Regions from separate parts of the Enterobacter roggenkampii genome, predicted to be linked through region 2. Evidence: predicted binding sites of a transcription regulator. Region 2 holds the regulator's gene; each other region holds the start of a gene.
The links. Region 2 encodes LexA, which represses DNA repair genes until DNA is damaged. Its sites were predicted from a motif close to TNCTGTATGTACATACAGNA; they were not measured.
Positions count from the first base shown of each region.

Region 1: sbmC (DNA gyrase inhibitor SbmC) is a predicted target of LexA. The motif match lies at 3,505-3,524, and genes of this name have one in related genera.
Region 3: sulA (SOS-induced cell division inhibitor SulA) is a predicted target of LexA. The motif match lies at 2,796-2,815, and genes of this name have one in related genera.
Region 4: mutH (DNA mismatch repair endonuclease MutH) is a predicted target of LexA. The motif match lies at 1,720-1,739, and genes of this name have one in related genera.

Region 1 covers NZ_CP017184.1:2,973,151-2,978,485, forward strand. Annotated here, with positions in the region: gene emmdR (multidrug efflux MATE transporter EmmdR) at 1-696, opposite strand, end outside; tRNA gene BFV67_RS14015 (tRNA-Asn) at 859-934, shown strand; gene BFV67_RS14020 (gamma-glutamylcyclotransferase family protein) at 988-1,323, shown strand; gene BFV67_RS14025 (DUF496 family protein) at 1,371-1,706, opposite strand; gene BFV67_RS14030 (FUSC family protein) at 1,865-2,923, opposite strand; gene sbmC (DNA gyrase inhibitor SbmC) at 3,016-3,489, opposite strand; gene dacD (serine-type D-Ala-D-Ala carboxypeptidase DacD) at 3,609-4,775, opposite strand; gene sbcB (exodeoxyribonuclease I) at 4,974-5,335, shown strand, end outside.
Region 2 covers NZ_CP017184.1:317,985-323,319, reverse strand. Annotated here, with positions in the region: gene BFV67_RS01475 (cupin domain-containing protein) at 1-93, opposite strand, end outside; gene zur (zinc uptake transcriptional repressor Zur) at 209-721, shown strand; gene BFV67_RS01465 (CsbD family protein) at 791-1,000, opposite strand; gene dinF (MATE family efflux transporter DinF) at 1,121-2,458, opposite strand; gene lexA (transcriptional repressor LexA) at 2,522-3,130, opposite strand; gene BFV67_RS01450 (diacylglycerol kinase) at 3,239-3,607, opposite strand; gene plsB (glycerol-3-phosphate 1-O-acyltransferase PlsB) at 3,762-5,335, shown strand, end outside.
Region 3 covers NZ_CP017184.1:1,612,112-1,617,446, reverse strand. Annotated here, with positions in the region: gene yccS (YccS family putative transporter) at 1-2,035, shown strand, start outside; gene BFV67_RS07405 (TfoX/Sxy family DNA transformation protein) at 1,992-2,618, opposite strand; gene sulA (SOS-induced cell division inhibitor SulA) at 2,836-3,345, shown strand; gene ompA (porin OmpA) at 3,700-4,755, shown strand; gene matP (macrodomain Ter protein MatP) at 4,820-5,272, opposite strand.
Region 4 covers NZ_CP017184.1:3,801,933-3,807,267, forward strand. Annotated here, with positions in the region: gene ptsP (phosphoenolpyruvate--protein phosphotransferase) at 1-742, opposite strand, end outside; gene rppH (RNA pyrophosphohydrolase) at 755-1,285, opposite strand; gene mutH (DNA mismatch repair endonuclease MutH) at 1,969-2,661, shown strand; gene BFV67_RS17805 (YgdI/YgdR family lipoprotein) at 2,790-3,008, shown strand; gene BFV67_RS17810 (NADP(H)-dependent aldo-keto reductase) at 3,140-4,180, shown strand; gene lplT (lysophospholipid transporter LplT) at 4,273-5,335, opposite strand, start outside.

The sequences.
Region 1 (5,335 bases), 2.1 Mb from region 2:
AATGGTTAGCCCCAGTCCGGCGCCGACGAACCCCAGCCCGTCCCACGAGAACACGCCGTAGATCAGCACGCTGCTGATGATGATATTCAGGATATTCATTCCGCCGTTGATCAGGAGCGGAATTTTGGTGTTACCTGCCCCGCGCAGCGCGCCGCTGCCAATCAACGCGATAGCCGCCGCCGGATAGCTGATGACGGTCATCTCCAGATAGGTCAGCGCCAGGTCTTTAACCTCGTTCGTGGCTTCCCCGGCGACAAAGTCGATAATCTCTTTACCGAAATAGTGAATCACCGCCGCCAGAACAATCGAAAAGACAGTCATGATCATCAGCGACTGGCGGGCTGCCTCGCGCGCACGTTTGGGATCGAGCTTGCCGAGGCTAAAAGCCACCACCACCGTCGTCCCGAGATCGATGGCAGCAAAAAAAGACATCACCACCATGTTAAAGCTGTCCGCCAGCCCGACCCCCGCCATCGCCTCTTTCCCCAGCCAGCTCACCAGGAAGGTGCTCAGTACCCCCATCAGCAGAACGCAGGTATTTTCCAGGAAGATAGGCACAGCAAGAGGGGTGATTTCACGCCAGAAGAGAACCCGATAGCTTTTACGTTTTGCATACCATGGCGTGCGCGCGATCGCCTGGCGTAAGGAGGCAGTGACGTTCAAAATGGACCTTAGCGAGAAAAGTTGAAACTCCATTTCAAATGATGGGGGAGAAATGCTAATCCTGCAAAGTATTTTCCTGAAAAAAGATGTGTGGAATTACAACAAACTGACGACAGAATCAGCAATCAGTCGATTTTCCCTAAGATCAGGTTTGACAAAAGTTTTTTCGCCGCTAAGATAAGCCTCCACAACGATTCCTCTGTAGTTCAGTCGGTAGAACGGCGGACTGTTAATCCGTATGTCACTGGTTCGAGTCCAGTCAGAGGAGCCAAATTTAAAAAGCCTGCTTTTAAAGCAGGCTTTTTGCTTTGCGGATGAGGGAAAATGAACGCTCTGTTTGTCTACGGCACGCTGCGTCCGGGCCATTCTAATGCGCATATCCTTGAAAACATCGGCGGTGAATGGCTGGCCGGTTTCGTCTCCGGTACGTTCTACGAACGCGGCTGGGGTGCGGCGGCAGACTTTCCCGGGATTGTCCTCCACTCCGATGGACCGCGCGTCGAAGGCTATCTGTTTATCTCTGATAACCTTTCCGCACACTGGCAAATGCTGGATGAGTTTGAAGACGGCTATGACCGGGTTGAGGTCACGGTGACCACCACTGAAGGCAAGCAGGTTCAAGCCTGGATTTATCAGCTACAGCCACGTTCTGAGTCATAAAAAAAGGCCCTCTGTCACCAGAGAGCCTTTTTCACGATTCGCTGCGATTACTCGCTTTTTGCTTCGCCGTTTTTGATTTCGCCCATCACTTTCAGCTTCTTAGAGATGTCGCGACGCTCTTTGGACAGTTCAGCGTTTTTGATGATGTAATCATCAACACGGTCTTCATAGTCGCTCTTCATGCTGGCGATGATGCCCTGAATAGCTTCAACACTCATGCCTGGCTTGATGTAGTCGCTCAGGTTGTCGAGCAGCAGAACACGTTTCTGGTTGTCACGGATCTTCTTCTCAACGTCCTGGATTTCACGCTGCAGCTTGTTTTTGCGGCGGAACAGGCGGACGAATTCCAGAACATCCTGGAACGAAGGCTTGGTAGTTTCCATTTTTACACCCCTGATAATGTGAGATTCGGATTCGTTAAAGCAACCGTTGTAACAATAACCTTACTGACAGCGGCTGCGAATGACAATGAGTATATCGTTTAAACCTATCATAACCCCAATTGCTGCTGAATCGAAGCAGCAGGCGTCACATCCGCGTTTTATTTGCGCAGCGCCCGACAAATCAGATGCGATAGCAGCTCAAGCTGTCGCGCCAGTTCCATACTCAGCCAGACATAGCCATGAATGGGCGTTTCCGCCACGTTATCGCCCTGCCGCTCATTGATTAACTGCTTCAGCTCCGCAACGATCTCATTCAGCCGCTCGCTGTTTGCTAGTATCGGCTGCGGGTTACCTTCGTAGAGCGCATGAGCGATGGTCAACAGCGTTTGCTGCGTCATCTGCTGGGTCTCTTTGAGGGTCTGCGCGTTAAGCATCAACAGATGGCTCGGACGAGAGGCCCAGTGCGCGTTGATTTGCAGTTCAAGCATGCACACCAGGTTGCGGCTTACCGTCTGGATGGCTTCGAAAATCGCTTTCTGAATATGGGTCTCTTTGCTGGCGGGCGTGATCAGGCCGCGCATTTTGACCACGTCGTTGAGGATGGTTTGCAGATGCTTTTCCAGCCGGGGGCGTTCAACCAGATTAGGGGAAAAACCGGCCTGATAGACGCGGTTAAACGCGGTGACATAGTTGGCCATCTGGATACGCCAGTGCAGAAAAGCCCGCTGCGGCCAGATGCCGGTAAACAGCATGGCGAGCAGTGAACCCAGAATGACATCCCCGCTTCGCCACAGCGCCGTGGTCATATCCCCGGCGGGTGCGCCGACCACCACCGCAAGCGTGATACCAATCAGCAGCGCCTGATAAGGACGCTTACCCAACGCCAGCCAGCCGCACAGGAACATGGCGGCACCGCACCATATCAGCATGACCGGAAACGAGATAAGTTCCAGCTTCAGGGCGATTAGCCCCAGGGCCGAACCTAACACGGTCCCGCCAATACGCTCGAAGGCGCGCGGGACAACGTTGCCCCAAAACGAGATGGGCCCCATCACCACCACCAGCGTGATCAGCGGCCACGTCCCTTCCGGAACATCCAGCAAGCGGACCAGGACAAACGTCAACACGAACGCCAGCGCGATGCGACACCCGTGCACCACGCGGTAGTGTTTATACAATCGAATTTCAAAAGGGGTTAATGATTTGTCGGGACGCACACCCGCTCTCCAGCTACACGGCAAATCACAATTGTACTGTGTTTTCAGCCGGGCGGAACGGTCCCGGCTGAAAAACCCTTTATTCAGCAGGCCTAAACCGGTTTGTGCTCAACCGCGATATACATTTCAATATCCCAGTAGCCGTCCGCGTTGCCGTCATTCAGGTAGCGCTCGAAGCAGGGTTTGAGCGCCATTTGATACTTATTGTCCTGCAGCAGGGAATTGAAGAACTGATACCACGGCGTGGCAAAGTCATAGTTTTCCACACGCGCCGTCGCCACGGCATAATCCCCTCCCGCGATTTCCGTCATCATGACGCCTTCGCTGTTTTCCGGGATCACAAAATCGTCCGGTACGGTAACGGCCGTATCGCAGCGCAGTTTTTCGGCCGGGACCTCATCGGGGTTATCGTAGTAGACCGCCACCCACTCCAGCGGCTCAATGTGACGCCCGTCGACCCACATGACCAGCTGTTCAAAGCCCTGTTTTACCGTGTGTTCCCACGGACCGACCAAATGAAAACCGGCAATCTTACGTTTCTGTTGCTGCGTAATGCTGTAGTCCATGCTACCTCCGCTTATCACTGTATATTTATACACTATAAAACTGGATTATCATTATCAGCAAACAAGGAGTGTTTATTATGTGAGCAGACTCGCAACCCTGCCAGTCTGCTCATCGGCGGTTAAAGCGTGTGATGCAGATAATCGCTCAGACGAGAGAACAGGCCGCCTTTATCAACGGCTTCCAGCGTTACCAGCGGCCAGTGGGCTACCACCTTGTCGCGATCGTAAAGCTGGATCTCCCCGACACGCTGATGCGCGGCAATCGGCGCTTCCAGCTCTTTTTTATCCAGCACGTATTTGGCTTTGATATTGGGCACCTCCGCTTTCGGCAAGGCCAGCCAGAAGTCCTGGTCGGTGCCCAGTTTTACCTGCTCCTTGTCGCCGTACCAGATGCGCTCCGTTCCCACTTTTTTTCCGTTATGCAGGATCTGCACCGTATCGAAATTCTGCTGCCCCCAGTGCAGCAGTTTTCGGGCCTGGTCCTCACGCCCTTTCGGGCTGTCCGCTCCCATTACAACGGCAATCAAACGACGCTGACCGTCAACAGCGGATGCAATCAGGTTAAAGCCGGCCCCCGAGGTATGCCCCGTTTTCAGCCCGTCTACGTTCATGGTCTTATCCCACAGCAGGCCGTTACGGTTCTGCTGGGTGATCCCGTTCCATGTCAGGCTCTTTTCGCTGTACATATGATAAAACTCGGGCTCACCGTGGATAATGGCCCGGGAGAGAACGGCCAGGTCATACGCCGAGCTATGCTGGCCCGGCGCGTCCAGCCCGTGGACGGTTTCGAAGTGGGTATCACGCAGGTTCAGCTTCTGCACATAGTCGTTCATCATCTTCACGAACTGCGGCTGCCCGCCCGCCACGTGATCGGCGAGCGCCACGCAGGCGTCGTTGCCGGAATCGACAATCAGGCCGCGGCTCAGATCGCGCACGGTGACGCGATCGCCCTCCTTCAGGAACATCAGCGATGAACCGTCAAACACCGGGTTCCCTTTTGCCCAGGCATCACGCCCTACGGTGACGATGTCATCCGGGGTAATGCGGTGGCTATCAATGGCCCGATCCACCACATAACCCGTCATCAGCTTGGTCAGGCTCGCCGGATTACGTTGTTGATGTTCGTTGCCCGCCGTTAAAATCTGACCAGTCGTGTAATCCATCAGCACCCAGGAGCCAGCCTGAATGGCCGGAGGCTGCGGCGAAAAATCCAGTGGTTCGGCCGCAAAAGCAGATGAGACACTCGAAGCGAGTAAAGAAACAGCAATAAACAGACGGCGTTTCAACGGTATATCCTCAGGTCATTAAAAATCGATGACCTTTTTACGGGAGTTCTGATGTCGTTACCTGGCTTAATTGCAAAAAAATGTGACAGAACGCAGATTTTTCTCTGAAGCTGGCGCGCAAATTTGCGACGCGGCGGTGCTTTTTATTCGGTCTGACCCGCACGATCGTTTACCATAGTGACGTCATTTTTTAACAGGATGGTATTACTGGTGTCTGACTCTGCCGCTCGCCCGACTTTTTTGTTCCACGACTACGAAACCTTTGGCACGCATCCGGCGCTGGACCGACCGGCGCAGTTTGCCGCCATCCGTACCGACGACGAATTCAACATCATCGGCGAGCCTGAGGTCTTTTACTGCAAGCCGGCGGATGATTACCTGCCGCAGCCCGGCGCGGTCATGGTCACCGGGATCACCCCGCAGGAAGCGCGGGAAAAAGGCGTTAACGAGGCAGAATTCGCCCGACGCATCCACGACCTGTTTACCGTTCCCAATACCTGCGTGGTCGGTTACAACAACATCCGCTTCGATGACGAAGTGACGCGCAACATCTTCTATCG
Region 2 (5,335 bases):
ACCAATGGAAAACAGCTCATCGCTGTCGGGGTAGGTCGAGTCATCCGCGCCTTCCACGTCGCGCCAGTGTCGAATGCAGTCAGGTCTTTTCATTCTGGTTCTCCCGGTTTTCGATGGGTCAGGTATAGCACAGACTGGCGGATCTCGGTGTTTTTAGCAGAACATGATAAAGTGAAGGTTTTCCGTCCTATAACATCCGGGGTGCTACATGGATAAGTCCACAAAAGAGCTGTTAGCGCAGGCCGAAAAGCTGTGTGCGCAACGCAATGTGCGCCTGACTCCGCAGCGCCTTGAAGTATTACGTCTGATGAGCCTGCAGCAGGGTGCCATCAGCGCCTACGATCTGCTGGATCTACTCCGCGAAAGCGAGCCGCAGGCAAAGCCGCCGACGGTCTATCGCGCGCTGGATTTCCTGCTTGAACAAGGGTTCGTGCACAAGGTGGAATCCACCAACAGCTATGTGCTATGCCATCTGTTCGATCAGCCCACCCACACATCGGCGATGTTTATCTGTGACCGCTGCGGCGTGGTGAAAGAAGAGGCTGCGGAAGGCGTGGAAGATATTATGCATACGCTGGCAGCGAAAATGGGCTTTGCCCTGCGTCATAACGTGATTGAAGCGCACGGGCTCTGTTCCGCGTGCGTGGAGGTGGAAGCCTGTCGCCATCAGGACGCGTGTCAGCACGACCACTCTATCCTGGTGAAGAAAAAGCCGCGTTAGCGGCAAAAGAAAAGGCGGCTCATGGCCGCCCTCAGGGTGTACTTCCTTATACTTTCGGGTGTAGCCCGGTTACCAGCGGTAGTCGTTGCGTTTTTCCCAGTCGCCCACTTCTTTTTCCGCCTGGTCTTTTGCGTAGCCGTAACGCTCCTGGATTTTACCGACAAGCTGATCGCGTTTACCTTCGATGACGGTCATGTCGTCATCCGTCAGCTTACCCCACTGTTCTTTCGCTTTACCTTTGAACTGCTTCCAGTTGCCGCCGATTTCGTCTTTATTCATCATCGTGTCCTCTTCGTTAAGCGTCGGGTCGTAACGTCCGTTACGTTCTTTTCTGCTGGACGTGATAATTATTGTAGTTAAGGATTCCGTGGTTAATTTCATATTCGGAATCTTTAACCGTCACGATATATCGGAGCGCGAGGGAAACCAGGTATTGTTTTGCCAGTGCCGGTGCCAGATAAACGCCAGCGATAACCCGCGCAGCGAGAGGAAGACGGCCAGGGCCAGCCACAGGCCATGATTACCCAGCCAGGGGAGCGTCAGCAGCGTCAGGCCAAATCCGGCCGCCGCGACAGCCATACTGTTGCGCATTTCGGCTCCGCGCGTCGCCCCAATAAACATGCCGTCCAGCAGATAACACCAGACGCCAACCACCGGTAAGACGACTTGCCAGATGAGATAGTGGCTCGCCAGCTCGCGCAGCGCAGGGAGAGAGGTAAGCAATGCAACGATTTGCTCACCGAAGCAGGCGTAAACCAGACCAAAGGCCAGCGCCACCAGCCCCGACTGACGGCAGGCAGCCCGCCACACCTCCCGAAGCTGCCCGCTTTCGCGCGCGCCGTACGCCTGCCCGGAATGCGCTTCGACCGCGTAGGCAAATCCGTCCAGCGCATAGGCGGTAAAGGTCAGAAGCGTCAACAATACCGCATTCACCGCAACGATTTCCGGCCCCAGTCGAGCCCCGAAAACCGTCAGCGCACCGAAGCAGAGCTGAAGAAGAAGCGAGCGCAACATGATGTCACGGTTGAGCGCCAGCAGCTTACGGATATTGCCGCGCCATGCGGTTTTGAGCAGCGCCAGGGAGATCCCGCGCATGGCCAGCACACGCCGGACCATCCACAAGCCAATGATAAAGGTCCCGTATTCGGCAATCGCCGTCGCCAGCGCCGCGCCCTGCACGTTCATATGCAGACCCATGACCAGCCAGACGTCCAGAACAATGTTGAGCAGGTTACCCACCACCAGCAAAATCACGGGCGCGCGGGCGTACTGCACGCCCAGTAGCCACCCCAGCAGAACCAGGTTTGCCAGCGAGGCGGGTGCGCTGAGCCAGCGGATTTCCAGGAACCGTCGCGCCTGCGCCAGTACCGCTTCGCTGCCACCGACGATATGAAGCGCAAGATCGATCAGGGGGGCCCGCAATACAACGATTAACGCACCCGCGCCAAGCGCGAGGATCAGCGGCTGCACCAGTGCGCGCGCCAGACGCAGCGGATCTTTCGCGCCATAAGCCTGTGCGGTAAGACCGGTGGTACTCATGCGCAAAAAGAGCAGCAGCATAAACAGGAAGCTGGTTGCCGTCGCGCCAATCGCCACGCCGCCAAGATAAACCGGTGAATCAAGATGGCCTATAACGGCAGTATCAACCAGCCCCAGCAAGGGCACGGTAATATTGGAGAAAATCATCGGCAGAGCAAGACGCCACAATGCCTTATCGGATGCCGTCAGCAGTGACATGAAAGATACCGGGAGTGGGGAATGAATCAGGCTACAGCGGTGCCATAGCCTGTCAGGAAGAGATTACAGCCATTCACCGTTGCGAATCACGCCTACCGCCAGACCTTCAATAGAGAAGCTCTGTTCGCGGAGGTCGACCACAATCGGGGTGAACTCGCTGTTTTCGGGCAGCAACTGAACAGTGTTACCCTGCTTTTTCAGACGCTTAACGGTCACTTCGTCATCAATGCGTGCGACCACGACCTGGCCGTTTCGCACGTCCTGGGTTTTATGCACCGCAAGCAGATCGCCATCAAGAATGCCGATGTCTTTCATCGACATGCCGCTGACGCGCAGCAGGAAATCAGCGCTCGGTTTGAACATGCCGGGATCGACCTGGTAGTGACCTTCAATATGCTGTTGTGCCAGCAGCGGCTCACCTGCAGCAACACGCCCTATCAGCGGAATGCCCGTCTCTTCTTCCACCAGCAGGCGGATACCACGCGACGCGCCTGACACAATCTCAATCACACCCTTACGCGCCAGCGCTTTCAGGTGTTCCTCGGCAGCATTCGGAGAACGGAAGCCCAGACGCTGCGCGATTTCCGCACGCGTGGGTGGCATACCCGTCTGGCCGATATGATCCCGAATGAGATCAAACACCTCTTGCTGCCTGGTCGTTAACGCTTTCATTCCGCCCCCTGGGTGTATATACAGTTATGCTGTGAGTATATACAGTCAAAGGCGATTTTGGAACCAAAAACTGCACAAAAAACCAGGGACTTAATTATTCCTCGAGGCTCATAGGAAATGTGACCAAAGCAGGGTGACCCAGGTGATAACGGCAGTGATAATCGCCAGCAACACGGCAGCAGAGCCCATGTCTTTTGCACGGCCAGAAAGCTCATGGAAATCGGAACCAATGCGATCAACAACGGCCTCAATAGCGCTATTAAGAATTTCCACTATCATCACCAGAAGTACGGAACCGATAAGCAGTACGCGGGTAATCGCATCAACATCAAGGAAACAGGCGACGATCACCGCGATGATTGCGGCGACGCCCTCCTGGCGAAAAGCGGCTTCGTTGACCCATGCGGCACGGAAACCTTTCCATGAATAGCCGGCGGCTTTGATGATACGCGTTAACCCAGTGGTATTATTGGCCATTAAAAGAACCTTTTTTAAAAAAGAGCGTCATTAACATGAGGCGGAGCGCGTTTCGCTACAGCCTGAAGTATGACGGGTAACAACAGAAATTTTGCGCGCTTTCTGTTATCCTTGCGCCGCAATTGCATTATTAACCAGAGGCTTTACATCGTTTATGTCCGGCTGGCCACGAATTTACTACAAATTACTTAATTTACCATTAAGCATCCTGGTAAAAAGCAAGTCTATCCCAGCAGAACCCGCGCTGGAACTGGGGCTCGATACGTCGCGCCCTATTATGTACGTTTTGCCTTATAACTCGAAGGCAGACTTACTGACGCTTCGCGCCCAGTGTCTGGCGCATGACTTACCTGACCCGCTTGAACCGCTGGAAGTTGACGGTACGCTGCTGCCGCGCTACGTCTTCATCCACGGCGGGCCGCGCGTATTTACCTATTACACGCCGAAAGAAGAGTCCATCAAGCTGTTCCATGACTATCTCGACCTGCACCGCAGCAACCCCGAGCTGGATGTGCAGATGGTGCCGGTATCGGTGATGTTTGGTCGTCGTCCGGGTCGTGAAAAAGGCGAAGAGAATCCGCCGCTGCGCATGCTTAACGGCATCCAGAAGTTCTTCGCGGTCTCCTGGCTGGGACGCGACAGCTTTGTGCGTTTCTCCCCTTCCGTTTCGCTGCGTCGCATGGCGGACGAGCACGGCACCGACAAGATCATCGCGCAAAAACTGGCGCGCGTGGCGCGTATGCACTTCGCTCGTCAGCGCCTGGCGGCCGTAGGGCCACGCCTCCCGGCGCGTCAGGATCTGTTCAACAAGCTGTTGGCTTCAAAAGCGATCGCCCGCGCCGTTGAAGACGAAGCGCGCAGCAAGAAAATTTCGCATGAGAAAGCTCAGCAGAACGCCATTGCGCTGATGGAAGAGATCGCAGCGAACTTCTCTTACGAGATGATTCGCCTGTCCGATCGTATTCTCGGCTTTACCTGGAACCGCCTGTATCAGGGCATCAACGTCCATAACGCCGAGCGCGTGCGTCAGCTGGCGCACGATGGCCATGAGATTGTCTATGTCCCCTGCCACCGCAGCCACATGGACTACCTGCTCCTTTCCTACGTGCTCTATCACCAGGGGCTGGTGCCACCGCACATCGCAGCCGGTATCAACCTGAACTTCTGGCCCGCGGGCCCGATTTTCCGTCGCCTGGGCGCGTTCTTTATTCGTCGTACCTTCAAGGGCAACAAGCTCTACTCCACCGTGTTCCGCGAGTATCTGGGCGAGCTGTTCAGCCGCGGCTATTCCGTGGAATACTTCGTGGAGGGCGGTCGTTCCCGTACAGGTCGTCTGCTCGATCCGAAGACCGGCACGCTGTCGATGACCATCCAGGCCATGCTGCGCGGAGGTACCCGTCCGATCACGCTGGTGCCTATCTACATCGGCTACGAGCACGTGATGGAAGTGGGCACGTACGCGAAAGAGCTGCGTGGCGCGACCAAAGAGAAAGAGAGCCTGCCGCAGATGCTGCGCGGCTTGAGCAAGCTGCGCAATCTCGGTCAGGGCTACGTGAACTTCGGCGAGCCGATGCCGCTGATGACCTACCTGAACCATCACGTGCCGGAGTGGCGCGAGTCCATCGATCCTATCGAAGCGGTGCGTCCGGCCTGGCTAACGCCAACGGTTAACGGCATCGCGTCCGAGCTGATGGTGCGCATTAACAACGCCGGTGCGGCTAACGCCAT
Region 3 (5,335 bases), 1.3 Mb from region 2:
GCTCACGCTGGGCGTCGTGGCCGGGGCGCTGGCGGACCTGGACGATCGTCTGGCCGGGCGTTTACGCAACCTGGTCATCACGCTCGTCTGCTTTTTTATTGCGTCAGCGTCCGTTGAGTTACTTTTCCCCTGGCCCTGGCTGTTTGCCCTGGGTCTGACGCTCTCAACCAGCGGGTTTATTTTGCTGGGCGGCCTTGGGCAGCGCTATGCCACTATCGCGTTTGGCGCCCTGCTGATCGCCATCTATACCATGTTGGGCGCATCCCTCTACGACCAGTGGTACCAGCAGCCGGTTCTGCTGTTGCTCGGCGCCATCTGGTATAACCTGCTGACCTTAACCGGTCATCTGATTTTCCCTGTTCGCCCTCTGCAGGACAACCTTGCCCGCAGCTTTGAGCAGCTAGCCCACTATCTGGAACTGAAATCCCGGCTGTTCGACCCGGATATCGAGGAAGAAAGCCAGGCGCCGCTCTACGATCTGGCGCTGGCAAATGGTCAACTGGTCGCCACCCTTAACCAGACAAAAGCCTCTCTGCTGACCCGTCTGCGCGGCGATCGCGGTCAGCGCGGAACGCGAAGAACCTTACACTACTATTTTGCTGCCCAGGACATTCATGAACGCGCCAGCTCCTCGCACGTCCAGTATGCCGCCCTGCGAGAGAAGTTCCGCTACAGCGACGTGATGTTCCGCTTCCAGCGCCTGCTGTCCATGCAGTCCCAGGCGTGCCAGCAGCTCTCGCGCTCCATTCTGCTGCGCACGCCTTATCAGCATGACCCACGTTTTGAACGCGTCTTCAGCCATCTTGACGCGGCGCTCGACCGCGTTCAGGCCAGCGGAACGTCACCGGAACACATTAAAGCGCTGGGCTTTCTGCTGAACAACCTGCGGGCAATTGATGCACAGCTGGCGACCATTGAGTCCGAGCAGGCGATGGCGCTTCCGGGCAGTGAGGTCGACAATCAGCTTGCTGATGACAGCGTGCACAGTTTTAGCGATATGTGGCTTCGCCTGAGCCGCAACTTTACCCCGGAGTCGGCGCTCTTTCGCCACGCGGTGAGAATGTCGCTGGTGCTGTGCGTGGGTTATGCCTTTATCCAGATAACCGGGCTGCATCATGGCTACTGGATCCTGCTGACCAGCCTGTTCGTCTGCCAGCCGAACTATAACGCCACCCGACACCGTCTTGCGCTGCGCATTATCGGCACGCTGGTCGGCGTCGCAATCGGCCTGCCGGTGCTTTATTTCGTGCCTTCCGTCGAAGGGCAGCTGATTCTGATCGTGATCACCGGCGTGCTGTTTTTCGCGTTTCGCAACGTGCAGTACGCCCATGCCACCATGTTCATCACGCTGCTGGTGCTGCTCTGCTTTAATCTGCTGGGTGAAGGGTTTGAAGTCGCCCTGCCCCGCGTGATTGATACGCTGATTGGCTGCGCGATTGCCTGGGCCGCGGTCAGCTTTATCTGGCCGGACTGGCGTTTTCGCAATTTGCCGCGCGTGGTAGACAGGGCGATGAATGCCAACTGTCGTTACCTTGACGCTATTCTGGAGCAGTACCACCAGGGCCGCGATAACCGTCTGGCTTACCGGATAGCACGTCGCGACGCGCATAACAGTGATGCTGAACTGGCCTCCGTTGTCTCTAACATGTCAACGGAGCCGCGCGCCACGGCTGAGATTCGTGAGACAGCGTTCCGCCTGCTCTGCCTTAACCATACCTTCACCAGCTATATTTCGACGCTGGGGGCCCACCGCGAGAAGCTCACTAACCCGGCGGTTCTCAACCTCCTCGATGACGCCGTCTGCTATGTCGATGATGCGCTTCATCACCGCCCGGCCGATGAACCGCGCGTTCGACAGGCTCTGGATGAACTGGCTCAACGCATTGCGCATCTTGACCCGGGAAATGACAGCAAAGCGCCGCTGGTTCTTCAGCAGATAGGCCTGCTGATCGCTCTGCTGCCTGAAATTTGCCGGCTGCAACAGCACATCGCTACCTGGAGGAACGACTCTCCTGCGGCTCAGGCAGCGCATTAAACCACTCCGTCAGTTCCCGGCGGATACCTGCCGGGAGCGCCGCCTCATGCAGCCCTTCGATAGCCCCTTCCAGCGCAAAGAGCACTTTTATACTGAGTGCCTTATTCTTTGCCCGCATCTTCAGCCAGCTCACTCTGGCGCCCAGCGCCCGCAGCGTTTCTTCATTGGTGATACCGGCTTCAAAGAGCAAAACTTCAAGCTGAAAGGTCAGGTTCGGCAGATCCTTAAGACGGGTTCGTTGATGACGCCGGTAGCGCTCTTTCCTTGCCGCACTGAGTGCAAACGAGGAGAGCTGAAGCAACCGCTCCCTGTCCTGCCATAATCCGTCATCCACACGATAATAGTTGAGCAGCACCGGGCGGCCTCGCTTCATCAACGTCAAGAAGGAGGAAGCATTTTTTACACAGTATTTTGCACTCTCTTCACACGCGCGAAGGTAAAGTTCGCCATCGGACACCATGGCAAAGACCGCATCATCGACCGCCAGGGTGTAACCGCCAAACAGCGCGCGATGATGAATCTCGCCCAACGGAGAGAGGTATTCCTGGGATTTATAAATCCGTTCATAAGATATCTTTTTCATGATATTTCCCTTCAAAATCATAGGCTAACAACGAAATTTCTTACTAGCGGATCCGTTAGCAGGAAAATAGGCAACTTATCGTCGTTGAGCAAGATGATTTTTCGAGGGGCATCAAGATTGAATGAATTTTGCGAGTCGCTTTCCGAAAATGAGGTTGATCTTTGGGCATACAGGGGTTACTGTATATCCATACAGTAACTACAGGGCTGGAATGAATATGCACACTTCAGGCTATGCAAATCGCGCAACCTCTCTCTCTTCTGCCGCAGGCAATGTCGCGCAGAATTCCGTCGAGCGTGTTTCCACAGGGCTTATCAGTGAAGTGGTTTATCGTGAAGACCAGCCCTTGTTAACGCAACTTCTTTTACTGCCATTATTACAACAGCTCGGTCAGCAATCACGCTGGCAGCTTTGGCTCACGCCTCAGCAAAAGCTGAGTCGCGAGTGGGTTCAATCCGCAGGCCTTCCGCTGACCAAGGTCATGCAGATTAATCAACTTTCGCCTTGCGATACCGTTGAGTCGATGATCCGCGCGTTACGCACAGGAAATTACAGCGTGGTGATTGGTTGGTTACCGGAAGAATTGACGGAAGAGGAACATTTCCGACTGACTGAAGCCGCTGAAGAAGGGAATGCGATCGGGTTCATTATGCGTCCGGTTCGATCGGATTCTTACCGCAGAGGACAACTTTCAGGGCTAAAAATTCACTCAAATTTGTATCATTGAGTGAAATTAAGATTTTTCCTGGAATTTTTTTTGACCGCAAGATGGGATTTTAGTTCCCGGCCTTAAAATTGCGGCAAGGCTTGTCTGGTGCGGTTCTCCTTAATTTTATTGCACAAAATTCGTTCAAAAAATGTTAAATAATCGGTATACGGAACTTTTTTTTTCATATGCCTGACGGACTTCACACTTGTAAGTTTTCAGCTACGTTGTAGACTTTACATCGCCAGGGGTGCTCGGCCTAAGCCGAAGATATCGGTAGATTTATATTTGACCACGCCCCCCGGTGAAGGATTTAACCGTGATTCTCTCTTGAGACTTTCATGGCGAATTTTGGATGATAACGAGGCGCAAAAAATGAAAAAGACAGCTATCGCGATTGCAGTGGCACTGGCTGGCTTCGCTACCGTAGCGCAGGCCGCTCCGAAAGATAATACCTGGTATGCAGGTGGTAAACTGGGCTGGTCTCAGTTCCACGACACCGGCTGGTACAACAGCAGCCTGAACAATGATGGCCCAACTCACGAGAGCCAGCTTGGTGCAGGTGCGTTCGGTGGCTATCAGGTTAACCCGTATGTTGGTTTTGAAATGGGTTACGACTGGTTAGGTCGTATGCCATACAAAGGCGACACCGTAAACGGCGCTTTCAAAGCACAGGGCGTTCAGCTGACCGCTAAACTGGGTTACCCAGTAACTGACGATCTGGACGTGTACACCCGTCTGGGCGGCATGGTATGGCGCGCTGACTCCAGCAACAGCATCGCTGGCGACGACCATGACACCGGTGTTTCCCCAGTATTCGCTGGTGGCGTTGAGTGGGCTATGACCCGTGACATCGCTACCCGTCTGGAATACCAGTGGGTTAACAACATCGGCGACGGCAACACCGTTGGTGTTCGTCCAGACAACGGCATGCTGAGCGTAGGTGTTTCCTACCGTTTCGGCCAGCAGGAAGAAGCAGCACCAGTTGTTGCTCCAGCGCCGGCTCCAGCTCCAGAAGTACAGACCAAGCACTTCACTCTGAAGTCTGACGTTCTGTTCAACTTCAACAAAGCGACTCTGAAACCAGAAGGCCAGCAGGCACTGGATCAGCTGTACACCCAGCTGAGCAACCTGGATCCTAAAGACGGTTCTGTAGTGGTTCTGGGCTTCACCGACCGTATCGGTTCTGACGCTTACAACCAGAAACTGTCTGAGAAACGTGCTCAGTCTGTTGTTGATTACCTGATCTCTAAAGGTATCCCAGCTAACAAGATCTCCCCACGTGGTATGGGCGAAGCTAACCCAGTTACTGGCAACACCTGTGACAACGTGAAAGCTCGCGCTGCACTGATCGACTGCCTGGCTCCAGATCGTCGCGTAGAGATCGAAGTTAAAGGCATCAAAGACGTTGTAACTCAGCCAGCGGCATAAGTTATCGTCTTATAAAAAAACCCCGCAATGCGGGGTTTTTTATTGTCTGAAGAAAAGTAAAAAACTACTTTTTACCCAACAGCGCCTGAAGGTCATTCTTCAGTGTCGACATCTGGTTGGCGTACTTCTCTTTATGTTCTGCATCCTCAATCAACTGCACGATGGTTTCCGACAGCGTTTTACCCCGTCGTTGTGCCAGCCCGGCCAGGCGCTGCCAGACAACAAATTCCAGGTCGATTGATTTTTTGCGAGTGTGCTGGTGCTCAGCATTAAAATGCCGTTTGCGTCGCGCGCGGATAGTTTGCTTCATCCGGTTTAACAACGCAGGATTAATGTGTTTCTCAATCCAGCCGTTGACCTGTACCGGTTCGTTTTCGAGGGTCAGCAAAATATCCACGGCTTCTTGCGCAGCGCTGGCTTCGATGTAGCAGGTGATCAGCTCCCCTTCACGGTGCTTTTTGACCAGGTACTTCCATTTCCAGCCGCTTTCGAGATTTTCCAGTTGTTGATATTTCATTGCGATCTCAGTGTTACCACGTAACTCTGTTCAGAATATCAGTTTTTTAGCAATCTGCTGAAA
Region 4 (5,335 bases), 1.3 Mb from region 2:
GGTGCGAATAGAGGTCAAAGATGGCCGCCGTCTCTTTTTGCGCGCCTGCGGCAAAGCGCTTGCTGTAGCGACGAAATTCATTCGCGGCCTCTTCCAGCGCGGCGGTAAGACGCTCGCGCTCCAGCGCTTCATCAAGCGTTGAGGCTTCGTAAACCTGCTCCATGAGCGGCAGCGTGGCATCCATCCAGCCTTCAGCAATCGCCACGCCTGGCGAGGCCGGAAGGGCACGAATGCGCGTATGGCGATACTGGCCAAAGAGCGCGGCAAGCTGAGACTGGGAAAGGATCGCCGCCATCTGCGTGGCCAGCGTGACGAGGAATGACTCCTCGCTTTCGTCGTACTGACGTAGCTCACGCTGCTGGACAACCAGCACGCCGAGAAGCTGGCGACGCTGGATAATCGGCACGCCAAGGAAAGCGCGGAAGCGCTCTTCTTTTACGGAAGGAATGTATTTAAAGCTGGGGTGTTTTTGCGCGTCAGCAAGGTTAATGGGTTCAGCCAGTCGCCCAACCAGACCCACGATACCCTCATCAAATGCGAGCGTTACGGTGCGTCCACGCGGTTTTTTCAAACCACGGGTCGCCATCAGGTAATAGCAGCGCCGATCGTGGTCGGCCAGATACACCGAACAGACCTCGGTCTCCATCGCAAGACAGATGTCGGTGACCAGAATATTCAGCGCCTCGTTCAGACGCGGCGCGCTGGCCACCTTCTCGACTATTTCTCGCAAGCGGGTGAGCATGATTTGCGTAGCTTAACCTCTTTTACGTCGCCAGGCAGGTGCGCTCTGCGGCTTAGGCGGGATCTCCTGAAGCTGCATCACCACACTTGCAAACTCTTTCATCACCCTACGGTAAACATCGCGCTTAAATGACACGACCTGACGAACAGGATACCAATAGCTCACCCAGCGCCAGCCATCGAACTCCGGCGTACTGCTGGTTTGCATATTGATGTCTGAATCGTTGCCCACCAACTGCAACAGAAACCACTTCTGTTTCTGGCCGATACAAACCGGCTTTGTGTCCCAACGCACCAAACGTTTCGGTAACTTGTAACGCAACCAGTTGCGGGTCGAAGCCAGGATGCGAACATCTTTTCGGCTCAAACCGACCTCTTCAAAAAGCTCCCGGTACATCGCTTGTTCTGGGGACTCTCCAGGATTGATCCCGCCTTGCGGGAACTGCCAGGAGTGCTGACCATATCGACGGGCCCACATCACCTGGCCCTGACGATTACAAATTACTATTCCTACGTTTGGGCGGTAGCCATCGTCATCAATCACCGGACTACCCCAAACTAAACCTTATATATGAATGATTGTTTCACACTACAGGGAGGCGGTAAACCACTCTCTTACAGGCCTGCAACCTAATAACAATTGAATAACTCACAAATATGTGCGGAGTTATAAACAGAAGTGAGACAGCAAAGGGAATTTTATTCACCTTTTCTGTGGATATAGTTGTGAAGAAGTGTCTGATTACCGATGAACAACCTCAAGCGCCGCGAAAGACCCTTTTATACCCCACCTAATTAATATGATTATTTTCATATAGTTATACGTATTTACATAAACAAAAAACTGATTAGCGTGACGATCGTCACATCAGGTATCGTCGCACTGATGAAAGATCGAACAGCGTCGGTTTTATCCACAGATTGTGCCAATAACTTAGTCACAATTTGTTTGAAAATTCGATTTTCATCGCACGTCAAGGCTGTAAATGGAAACAGTAGTCAGGGTTATGCCCAGTTATCCCATTTTTCTGTGGATAACATGGTGTAAGATCCTGTTCATTGTCAGTGACCAGATTTGAACAACCGGTTTTCTCACCCAGGCGGAACGATTTCAGACCAATAAAAAATCCTATAAATCATAGAGATGTCATATTGGTACAGAAATAGTTAAACTCTATCCACAGGGGACAATTTCTTCGTTTATTTTTTAATCAAAAGGTTACCGTCATGCACCCGCTTACACCCTTGCTCTCACCGCCGTCCAGCGAGAGCCAGTTGCTACTGCAGGCACAGCGTCTGGCTGGCTTTTCGCTTGGCGAGCTGGCGGCAATGGCCGGGCTTCCGATCCCAAAGGATCTGAAGCGGGATAAAGGCTGGATCGGTATGCTGCTGGAGCTGTGGCTGGGTGCCAGCGCAGGGAGCAAACCCGAGCAGGATTTTGCAGCCCTTGGCGTGGAGTTAAAAACCATCCCTGTAGACCGCCAGGGCAAGCCGCTTGAGACCACCTTCGTCTGCGTTGCGCCATTAACCGGCAATACCGGCGTAACCTGGGAAACCAGCCACGTTCGCCATAAGCTGAAGCGCGTACTGTGGGTACCGGTTGAGGGTGAGCGTCAGATCCCCCTGGCCGACCGACGCGTTGGCGCGCCGCTGCTCTGGAGCCCTGACGAGGATGAGGAGCATCAGCTGCGTCTGGACTGGGAGGAACTGATGGACATGATTGTGCTTGGGCAGGTAGAGCGTATCACCGCCCGACACGGAGAAGTATTACAGCTGCGTCCGAAAGCGGCCAACAGTAAAGCACTTACCGAGGCAATCGGCGCGCAGGGCGAGCCTATCCTGACGTTGCCGCGCGGTTTTTATCTCAAAAAGAATTTCACCGGTGCACTACTCGCACGTCATTTCCTGTTGAAAACATAGTTTTTTACTTATTTTGAGAGCTCTCGAACATAATCGACTGCTTTTTAAGATTTTACCGCTTCCTCAAGTCGCCATATCGGGTTAATACTAGATTATGATTTGATACAAGCCAGATGAGGACGATAACGATGAAAAAATGGGCAGTGTTAGTGTCAGCAGTCGGTTTAGCGTTTGCTGTATCGGGCTGTAGCAGCGATTACGTCATGGCGACAAAAGATGGTCGAATGATCCTGACCGACGGCAAACCCGAAGTCGACGATGATACCGGTCTGGTCAGCTACCGCGACCAGGAAGGCAATAAAATGCAGATCAATCGCGACGAAGTCTCGCAAATTATCGAGCGATAAACAGAGAGAGGTCAGTCGCTTGCTGGCCTTTTTGATTTTTTTCTTCCCCTTTTGCTTCCCCTCTGCCATGTTTATATTCCTTTGTCGGGCACGGCCTGACGCGGTCTATAAGTCTACTGAGGAAGCCGGCTATGCATTATCACCGTATCCCCCACAGCGCTCTGGAAATTAGCCAACTGGGGTTGGGCACGATGACATTTGGTGAACAAAACAGCGAAGCCGATGCCCATGCACAACTCGATTACGCCGTCAGCCAGGGCATTAACCTGATTGATGTCGCAGAGATGTACCCTGTACCGCCACGTCCTGAGACGCAGGGACTTACCGAAACCTACGTCGGTAACTGGCTGGCAAAACGCGGCAACCGTGAAAAGCTGGTGATTGCCTCCAAAGTCAGTGGCCCCGCGCGCAACAACGATACCGGGATCCGCCCGAACCAGATCCTCGATCGCAAAAATATCCGCGCCGCGCTGGACGCCAGCCTCAAGCGTCTGCAAACCGACTATCTCGACCTCTACCAGGTGCACTGGCCGCAGCGGCCTACCAACTGCTTTGGTAAGCTCGGCTACAGCTGGAATGAGAGCGCCCCCACCGTAACGCTGCTGGAAACGCTGGAAGCGCTGACCGAATGCCAGCGTGCGGGAAAAATCCGCTACATTGGTGTCTCTAACGAAACGGCCTTTGGGGTCATGCGCTATCTGCACCTGGCGGATAAGCACGATCTGCCGCGTATCGTGACTATTCAGAACCCGTACAGCCTGCTTAACCGCAGCTATGAAGTGGGTCTGGCCGAAGTGACGCAGTATGAAGAGGTGGAGCTGCTCGCCTACTCCTGTCTCGGCTTCGGCACGCTGACGGGGAAATACCTGAACGGTGCGAAACCGGCCGGTGCGCGTAATACCCTCTTTAGCCGCTTTACCCGCTACAGCGGCGAGCAGACGCAGAAAGCCGTTGCCGCCTATGTGGATATCGCGAAGCGTCACGGTCTTGACCCTGCGCAGATGGCGCTGGCCTTCGTGCGTCGTCAGCCGTTTGTTGCCAGCACCCTGCTGGGCGCAACCACCATGGAACAGCTGAAAACCAATATTGAGAGTTTCCATCTGAACCTGAGTGAAGAGGTGCTAGCGGAGATTGAAGCGGTGCATCAGGTTTATACTTATCCAGCACCGTAGCCTGATACTTTTGCCCGGTGGCGCTACGCTTACCGGGCCTGCAGGTGCGCAAACCCAGGCCGGGTAAGGCGAAGCCGCCACCCGGCTATATATCAACGGCGACGTTGCCAGAGCCATAATGCAGCAATCGCAATCGCAAACAGCCCGCCAAACCCGACGCCAATCCCCACCACCGGCACACCCACTTTTACCGCCAGCGAGTAGAGTCCCAACATTAACAGCATCGCCAGGTTTTCACCCAGATTTTGTACCGCGATGGCATTCCCCGCCCCGACGGTTTGCTTGCCCCGTTCCTGCAGCAACGCGTTCAGCGGCACCACGAAGAAGCCCCCCAGGATACCAATCAGGATCAGGAGGGCATAAGCGGGCAATAACGCATGCTGCAGCGAGAAGATCAGCACCACCACGCCAATCAGGATCCCGGCGGGCATGCAGCGTGCAACCGTCTCAAGCGTCACCAGCTTCGCTGCCGCACCTGCCCCGACAACAATGCCGATGGCCACCATCGCATTAAGATAGGTTGGCGTCGCGTTGTCCGTAATGCCCAGCGCCACCGGCACCCACAGGACCAGCAGGAAGCGCAGCGTAACGCCCGCGCCCCAGAACATACTGGTCCCCATCAGGGAGAAACGCGTTTCACCGTTACGCCACAGCACGCGGCAGGCATTAAAGAAGCTGCCGGTCATCGGTTTAACGCGCCAGGACTGGCCCGGGCGAGCCACCGGCAGCTTCGGAATAAACAGGTTCGCCACGACCGCCCCGCCATACACCACCGCACACACGCCCAGTGCCGCCAGCACATGCCAGTCGGCCAGCACGCCGCCCGCGACGGATCCGAGCAGAATAGCGGCAATGGTTGACGATTCCATCAGGCCGTTGGCTTTCACCAGCTTATCCCCGGTGGTCAGCTCTCCGAGGATGCCGTACTTCGCCGGCGAGTAGGCGGCGGCCCCAATGCCCACCAGCGTATAGCCAATAAACGGATTGAAGCCAAAGCAAATGCTGGCCGCCCCCAGCAGCTTGAGGCCGTTGGCAAACATCATCACCCGGCCTTTCGGGAAGCTGTCCGCCACCTGTCCCACAAATGGAGCAAAAATAATGTAAGCGCCCACAAACACCATCTGCAGGATCGGCTGACTCCAGTCGGGGTAAAAC